DNA from 2 places in the Cupriavidus sp. 01T418 genome. Region 1 is predicted to be linked to the other one. Evidence: predicted binding sites of a transcription regulator. Region 1 holds the regulator's gene; the other holds the start of a gene.
What was found. Region 1 encodes FNR, which switches genes on or off when oxygen is low (the NO sensors DNR and NnrR bind a similar motif). Its sites were predicted from a motif close to TTGATNNNNATCAA; they were not measured.
Positions count from the first base shown of each region.

Region 1 (4,183 bases):
GGACGATCTTCGCCTCTTGGGTATTCATGTGATTGCGTGCAGCCTGTCTTTGCACCTGCGCCCCGGACAAGCCCGGACGCACTGGAGATTGGGTTCAGCGGTTGGAATTGCCACCGCCATCTGACCGCGCAGCCAATTGCAATGCTTGATGCATGCAGTCGTGCGCTTTCTTTTTTGCATCGGGTGCCGGACCTGTCCGGCGGGAGATCGCCCGGCCACCGGCTTTACCTGCCGGTCGACAGAGCCCTTGCGTCGCGCCTTCCCCCTGATGTGGCGGACCTGTCCGGTGCGACGTCCGTCGCTCCAGGTGCAAGAAAATACGGATATCGGGCCTGCCTGGCCTGTTTCACCCGCCCTGCCGTGGCTGGTCTTTTGAACCAAATAATCTTTTGAACTGGACGGCGGATGGGGAACGGTCCCTGGCGGTAGTACGTACCCGGGTGTTCTGGCATGCATCCCTGAGTGCGAATGCTACCTGACGATGCCACGATGAAATACGCTGCGCGATATCGCTGTTCTTGCGATTGTATGGCATTCCCTGGCAAACCTGCAACCGATTCACGCAGGCAGTCACCTGACCAAGTGCGCGATACGCCATGAAGCGGCGTATCAGAAGACCAGGCAGAAGCCGTGCGCGGCCAGCGTCTCCGGCAAAAGCAACGCACGCGCCACTCCGACGACGCCGAGAGCTGCCACCGCGAGACCGGCGCCCGTACGTACCGCCGGACGGCGCGACAACTGCCTGAGGTAGCCTGACAGGCCCGAGATAAGCAATAGATTCGGCAAGGTGCCCAGGCCGAACACGGCCATCACCAGCGCCCCGGAAGGTGCATTCCCGGCCAGCAGCGCCATCGCCAGGGCGCCATAGACCATGCCGCATGGCACCAGCCCCCAGGCCAGTCCCATGCCGTAGCGCCGCGGCAGCCGGCCCTGCGGCAAGCTCATGGGTACAAGGCGCGCGACAGCGGCGGAAAAACCGCGGAGCAAGCAGCCGGCGCCACGGGCGGCCAGCCGCTCCAGCCAGGCAGCCGCCACGACGCGCCCGCGCAGCATCCTTAAACCCGACAACACCAGCATGACGCTGCCGACCCCGAACATCCAGCGTTGCAGCGGCAGGTACTGGGCCTTCCAGGCGCCTGCGCCCAAGGCGCCCAGCAAGGCCCCCAACAGCGCATACATGCTCAACCGCCCGGCATGCATGACCAGCAGCTCGAGCAGCCAATGGCCTGGCCGGCGCAGCACGGTGGCAGGCACGCTTGCAACACCACCCTGCTCGGCGGCAAGCGCAATCCCGCCGCACATGGCCGCGCAATGCGCGCCGCCCAGCAAAGCCAGGGTAAATACGCTGAAAAGTACGCCTATGGTCAACTTCCCCTCCCAACCACATCACCTGGCGCGGTAAAATGCGTCCAACGCGCCCCCGGGCCTCCAGGAGGCGCTATCAATATGAAGCCCAGCGCCTGCTACTCCGCGCTTGATTGATTGCGCTAAACCGACAGGCCCCAATTGCCAACATCCATTCCCATTACCGAGATGTCGCCCCGCTGCTCCACTTGCTCGCTGGGACAGCTCTGCCTGCCCGTCGGCATGTCGCAGCAGGACCTCGAAAAAATGGATTCGCTGGTGCAGGAGCGCGTGCGCGTACGCAAGGGCGAGACCCTGTACCGCCTCGGCGATCCGCTTAGCGCCGTCTATGCGATTCGCTTCGGCACGCTCAAGACCCACCTGACGATGGAGGATGGCCGCTCGCAGATCACGGGCTTCCACCTCCCCGGCGAAGTCGTCGGGCTCGACGGCCTCGGCGAGATGCAGCACGCATCGGACGCCACCGCACTCGAGGATACCGAAGTCTGCGTGGTGCGCTTCGGCGAGCTCCAGTCGCTGTCCAATGTGCTCCCCTCGCTGCAGCATCAGTTCATGCGGCTGATGAGCAAGGAAATCTCGCAGGACCAGGTGATGCTGATCACGCTGGGCTCGATGCGCGCCGAGGAGCGCCTTGCCGCCTTCCTGCTCAACCTGTCGGAGCGGCTTTCCGCGCGCGGCTATTCGGCCTCCGAGTTCGTGCTGCGCATGAGCCGCGAGRAAATCGGCAGCTACCTCGGGCTCAAGCTCGAGACCGTCAGCCGCCTGTTCTCCCGATTTGCGGAAGCCGGGCTGATCCAGATCCGCCAGCGCCACGTCAAGCTGGTCGACATGACGGGCATCAAGCAGATCGTCAACAAGTCCTGCTAGGCCGGCAAACATCGGCCTGCCGCGCAGAGCCATCCGGCTCCCGCGGCTTTGGCAGCCGCGCATCGCCCTCACTCCAGTTCGTCGGTCTGCGCCAGCCGCGTGGGCATGGTGTACAAGGTCAATCCACTCGACAGCGAACAGAGCGCCCACGCGACCAGGAAGCCCACGGTGTAGGCCGCCTCGCGCGACGCCTCGACCGGTTGCCCGAAAAAGCGCAGGTCACCGGGATCGACCATGGAAAATACCAGGGCCGTCGTCAGCCCGGCAACCAGGAAGCCGGGCCATAGCACCCACATCAGCCAGCGCAGTCTCATGGTCACTTCACCTGCGCCGTGGCCGGCGCAGCTTGCCGTGCCGTGGTGCCTGCCTTCTCGACCACCAGTCCATGGCGCGACACGCCATCGACGATGGGCTGGTCCGGGTGTGTCACGGCCAGCCAGATCGTGACCCCGCAGGCTACCATCGCCAGCAAGGGCCCGCTTATCAGCAGCCAGGGCCAGGGCTCCTTCCACCAGGGATTGCTTTGCTGCATCATCAGGCCTCCTGTAGTTTTCTGGATTCAAAGGTTGCGCGGGACGATAAAGCTGGTGCCCTGGCTGATCCGCGCACCGCTTGCGCCGCCATCGCCTGCCGCGGTCACCGTCACCTGGATCTTGTGGTTACCCTGGCCGGCGGCTTCGATCGGCACGCGCACGCGAACGGGGATCAGGCGGTTGGACGTGGGCGCGAGATTGCCGGCAGCGTGGTCGTATTCCACGGCCAGGCCCTTCAGGTCGTCGCTGTCCGCGCGGATGGCCACATGCATCGGCGCTTCGCTCGTATTGATCAGTTGCACGCGATAGACGTTCTCGATCCAGCGCCCCTCCACTTCCCTGCCCAGCGCGCCGCGGTCGCGAATGATGTCTACCTTGAGCGGCGTGCGCATCGCCAGTGACACCATGAAGCCGGCAACCAGGGCCAGCCAGATCACGGAGTACACCATCGTGCGCGGACGAACCAGGCGCTTGCGCGCCTCCGGCTCGGGCAACGCGCTGCGCATGGCGTTCTCCGAGGTGTAGCGGATCAGCCCGCGCGGATACGCCATCTTGTCCATGACCTGGTTGCAGGCGTCGATGCAGGCGCCGCAACCGATGCAGTCGTACTGCAGGCCATCGCGGATATCGATGCCGGTGGGGCAGACCTGCACGCAGATGCTGCAGTTCACGCAATCGCCAAGCCCTGAAGCCTTGTGATCGGCCTTGCGCGAGCGGCTGCCGCGCGGCTCGCCGCGACCCGCGTCATAGGTCACCACATAGGTGTCGCGGTCGACCATCACGCTCTGGAAGCGTGCATACGGACACATGTACTTGCAGACCTGCTCGCGCATGAAGCCGGCGTTGCCCCAGGTGGCGAAGGCATAGAACAGCGTCCAGAACGTTTGCCACGGGCCCAGCGACAGGCTCAGCACGTGGCCACCCAACTCGCGAATGGGCGAGAAGTAGCCAACGAAGGTAAAGCCGGTCCACAGCGCGATCACGATCCAGAGCGTGTGCTTGGCGGCTTTTAGCCGCAGCTTGCGCGCGCTCCACGGATCGCCGTCCAGGCGGATGCGTGCGAAGCGGTCGCCTTCGACATGCCGCTCGATCCACATGAAGATCTCGGTGTACACCGTCTGCGGACAGGCGTAGCCGCAGAACAGGCGCCCCGCGATCGCCGTGAACAGGAACAGCGATAGCGCGGAGATCACCAGCAGCACGGACAGGTAGATCACATCCTGCGGCCACAGCACCAGGCCCAGGATGTAGAACTTGCGCGCGCCGAGATCGAACAGCATGGCCTGGCGGCCGTTCCATTGCAGCCAGGGCATGCCGTAGAAAAACAGCTGGGTCAGGACCACCATCCAGACCCGCCAGCGCGAAAACGCACCCTTGACCGAGCGCGGATAGATCTTGCGGCGGACTTCGTAGAGCGT
Region 1 covers NZ_JBFTQG010000022.1:53,788-57,970, forward strand. Annotated here, with positions in the region: gene scpB (SMC-Scp complex subunit ScpB) at 1-28, opposite strand, end outside; gene AC1DQ3_RS21020 (sulfite exporter TauE/SafE family protein) at 610-1,368, opposite strand; gene fnr (fumarate/nitrate reduction transcriptional regulator Fnr) at 1,507-2,232, shown strand; gene AC1DQ3_RS21030 (hypothetical protein) at 2,301-2,546, opposite strand; gene AC1DQ3_RS21035 (FixH family protein) at 2,549-2,767, opposite strand; gene ccoG (cytochrome c oxidase accessory protein CcoG) at 2,792-4,183, opposite strand, start outside.

Region 2 (4,183 bases), on a different contig from region 1:
TGGGGCTGGTCACGAATCGTAGCGGATTCGATAGCAGGGGCGTGCGAACAGCGGATGCGCTCGCCCATGCGCCCGGTGTCACGCTGGCGGCGCTGTTCGCGCCCGAGCATGGATTGGCCAGTGATATTGATGCCCCACTGGGAGATTCGTCTGACGCGGCAACCGGCGTGCCCGTCCATAGCCTGTACGACGGAAACAAGCGCTTTGCGCCAGCGACGCTGGAAGGCGTGGATGCGCTGGTGTTCGACGTGCAGGACGCCGGCGTGCGTTTCTTTACCTACATCACGACGCTCGGCTACACGCTCGAAGCCGCCGCCGCCCGCGGCATCCCTGTCTTTGTGCTGGACCGGCCGAACCCGCTGGGCGCAGTTGTGTTCGGTGGCCCGCTGCAAGACCCCAGCAAGCCGTCCTCATTTACCGGGTACTTTCCATTGCCGCTGGTGCATGGCATGACCGTCGGCGAACTCGCCCGGATGTTCAATGCGCGCCTGCGCATCGGCGCGGATCTCCAGGTCGTCGCCATGCAAGGCTACATGCGCGCCATGCGCTTTGCCGACACCGGACTCGGCTGGGTTCCGATCTCGCCAAATCTGCGCAACACAGAACAACTTGGCCTATATCCCGATCTCGGCATGATCGAAGGCGCGAATGTCAGCGTAGGGCGCGGCACGCCGACGCCGTTTGGGTTGGTTGGCGCCCCTTGGATTGTCGGCCGGGACCTGGCAAACTATCTGGAGAAGCTCGATGCCGGGGCGAGGTTCGATGTAACGAGCTTTGTGCCGACCGAAGGCCGTTATCGCGGTCGGCTCTGCCATGGAGTATCAATCAAGGCGGGAGTTGGGCAAAGACCACCCGGGCGCCTGGGTCTTGCGCTGGCTATCGCGTTGCATTCCCTCTACCCGCGGCAATTCGACCTCCCTGCGATCCGCCAGGTGCTCGGTTCCGACAGCGCCTGGCGCTTGATCGACGCGCACGCTTCGCTGGCGGTGGTCGAACGAACGGTGTCGACGCAAGGCGCGGGCTTCGCGCAAGACCGCGCGCGATTTCTGATGTACTGACCCCACTCCTTCCGGAGTGCGCTGCAGTGTAGCGACTATCAGTTGACGCGGCTGGCCGCCTTCACCAGCAGCACGGGGCAATGCGCATAGGCGAGAACGCGACCAGCCACCGACCCGATCTCTGCGTCAAGGACGCCAACGCTTGTTCGGATGAGGGGAGTACAGGTGCACCGTATACAGTGTCACAGTGCTTCCTCCCAATCCTGATAGGGGGTATTTAACGTAGTCTGATGCAAATCAAGACCTCGCTCGCTATGCGCAATGCCATGTAGCAAGGCGTCCGACGATTCTTGACGTGGCGCAAGGAGTGGACATACCGCGCTTGTGGCGCACGCGGGAAGAACTACAGTTCATTATGAATCGTCAAGAGGGCATCAACCGGTGGGAGTCTCCCTATGTCGTTCGCTACCATTCTGGTCATACTCGATGCCAGCCGGCGTTCCTACCACCGCCTCCATATCGGCGCGCGACTGGCGGTTGAGCACAATGCCAAGCTGGTTGGTATGTTTGCCTGTCGCCGCCCGGAGTCGGCCTGGGTGTACCGCCTCCCCGACGGCGCGCGCTATCTCGAGGCCCTCCAAGCCCAGTACGAGCAGGATCGCGAGGTCGTGCGGCATGGTTTCGAAGGTGCGACTGAGGAATTGCCGATCACGGCTGAATGGCACGCCTTCGACGAACTTCCGCTGGTCATCGGGCAGCGGGAGGCGCGGCTGGCGGACCTCCTGGTGGTCGGACAAGACGACCCGGCGGATCCGGCCGCCTTCGTGGCCGAGAATTTCGTCGAATCCATTGTGCTTGCCAGCGGCCGGCCGGTCCTAACGATTCCGTGCGAGGGGCGGTTTGAGACAGTAGGCGGCCGCATCCTGGTCGCCTGGGACGGCGGGCGGGAGGCCGCGCGAGCCATCCGAGATGCATTGCCGTTCCTGCGCAAGGCCAAAGCGGTGACCATTGCCACATGCACGCTGGCTGGGAAGGTCGGCGGCCAATGGAGTGCGCCCGCTCAGTATGCGGCGACCTGGCTGGCGGCGCATGGGGTGACGGCTGCGTTGTGCAACCTTCCTGTGACGGCATCCGTCGATGCCGGCGAGCGCTTGCTGTCGGAAGCGTCGGATCTGGAGGCGGATCTCGTCGTAGCCGGCGCCTACGGACACAACAGGCTCCGTGAGGTGGTTCTGGGTGGGACGACCCGGACGTTGCTGGAAGCCATGACAGTCCCCGTGCTTTTTTCCCACTGAATGTTGTCGCAATCGCGGACTGATATTAGGCGGCGCAACGCGCAGCCTCACGCGCTGGGCCGCCGTCCCGTCGAATCTTGTACCTTGAGTAAGAAGATTGAGTGCATAGCTGACAGTTATACGGTACCGGTCGTTGACATGTCTCAACGGGCGCGCGTACGAGAGAACTAATCTGGAATACCGAATGCGCCAGGTATAGCTGGCGCCGGCATCGAGAGGAGTTGTCAGATGAAAACCGATTTGCAGATCAAGCAGGACGTGAACGACGAGCTTGCGTGGGATCCCGCAGTGGATGGGGCTTCGGTTGGTGTAGAAGTCAGCCATGGCGTAGTGACGTTGAGCGGCCACCTTAACACCTATATCGAGAAGCTGGCGGCTGAACGTGCCGCCGAGCGCGTCGAAGGGGTCAAGGCGGTTGTGGTGGATCTCGATGTACGCGTCCCTGGCGAACACGATGACGAAGCCATGGCAGAGGCAGCCCGATCGACGCTGCAATGGCATGCGAGCCTGCCCTCCGCGAGTATCAAGGTGCGCGTTGAGAAGGGTTGGGTCACCCTCGCCGGCGAAGTGGAATGGGCTTATCAACGCGAGCTGGCCGAGCGTTCCGTAGGACATCTGCGTGGCGTGGCTGGCGTGATCAATCTGCTAGCGATCAAGCCGCGCGTTGGGCCGCCGGACGTGGCTAAGCGCATCGATGCCGCCTTGCGGCGTCATGCAGAGCGAGAGGCCGCTCATATCCGTGTCGAGGTGCTGGGCAGTGTTGTAACGCTGAATGGCCAAGTCGATTCTCCGCAGGAGCGGCAGGCGGCGGTGGGAGCGGCATGGTCAGCACCGGGTGTGACCAGCGTGATCGATCACCTCCCCCTATCCTAAAGCGCGGCGGAAGAGGGCGCGAGCTTGTGCATGACTTATGCGTGTTTTGGCAAGGGAAGCCTACGCTGGCATCGCTGGCCACGTAATCCGGAATGAAATCCAAGCTTCGCGCCCGAGCCAACCCATACCATGTGATGGAGCAGTTCATGCCGCTTGAGCACACTGCAGCCCTCGGTTCGTGAGGGCGCTCGCGACGCCCAGATTAGACTTAGAGATCGCGCTTCGCTTGAAAAGCATGCCACAAAGGAGGCGCAAGGCAGTGAGTACGACGCGGGTCGGACTGCTCAGGCCGGTCTCCACTTGCACGCTGGGGCTTTCACCAGAGATGCACCATGTGCAAAAGTGCTCGCAATTGTTGGTGAGTAGCCGATACCTGTCTTCCCCCAGGCGCGACGTGGCACGCTGGACCGCTTGCAGACCGTCGTACCTGGAGTCGGGTTCAGCATGGACTCTGATCTCGTAGCCTTCCGCGAATCGTTCAAGGGAGATCGTTTCGACTGGCCCCCGGCGCAGAAGGTCCTTAAACCCCGCATAGTGCACCACATTTCCCTGGCCCGCATAGATGCCATGGTGAGCATAGCCCCAACGCTCTGTGACAAGATGGGCGCCCAAGGGGAATGTATCCGCCTCGGCGCAGATGATGCGACACGGAATGGCGCGTTGGGCATATGAGTTCATGGCACCTCCTCGGGGCTACCGCTTCGCGATGGCACCATTCAGCCAATGGATAGGTGCCGAATGCGCACTCTTGCCGACGCACTGGGTGGGGTGATTGATGCCTGAAGTATTGTCGGGGAGGACACGAGCCGAAATCATCCTGGGCTGAGAACGCTGTCCGTTCAACACCAGGATTTCTGTCGGTCTTGGCAGGATGATGCCGTCAGAAATGCGTCAACGCTGTCAGGAAAGCCTGACAAGGTGCAGTCCAATTGGCGCATGCTCATGGCGATCGTGACTAGCACGTGTATGACCGCTCCCGTTCGCCAGGAACGGGCGGTCAGGATGGGTCGCTAAAGG
Region 2 covers NZ_JBFTQG010000068.1:12,111-16,293, reverse strand. Annotated here, with positions in the region: gene AC1DQ3_RS34175 (exo-beta-N-acetylmuramidase NamZ domain-containing protein) at 1-1,058, shown strand, start outside; gene AC1DQ3_RS34170 (universal stress protein) at 1,454-2,293, shown strand; gene AC1DQ3_RS34165 (BON domain-containing protein) at 2,522-3,166, shown strand; gene AC1DQ3_RS34160 (lecithin retinol acyltransferase family protein) at 3,311-3,844, opposite strand; gene AC1DQ3_RS34155 (F0F1 ATP synthase subunit gamma) at 4,164-4,183, opposite strand, start outside.
Region 2: the regulator FNR is predicted to act here: its motif matches at 1,286-1,299, upstream of AC1DQ3_RS34170 (universal stress protein).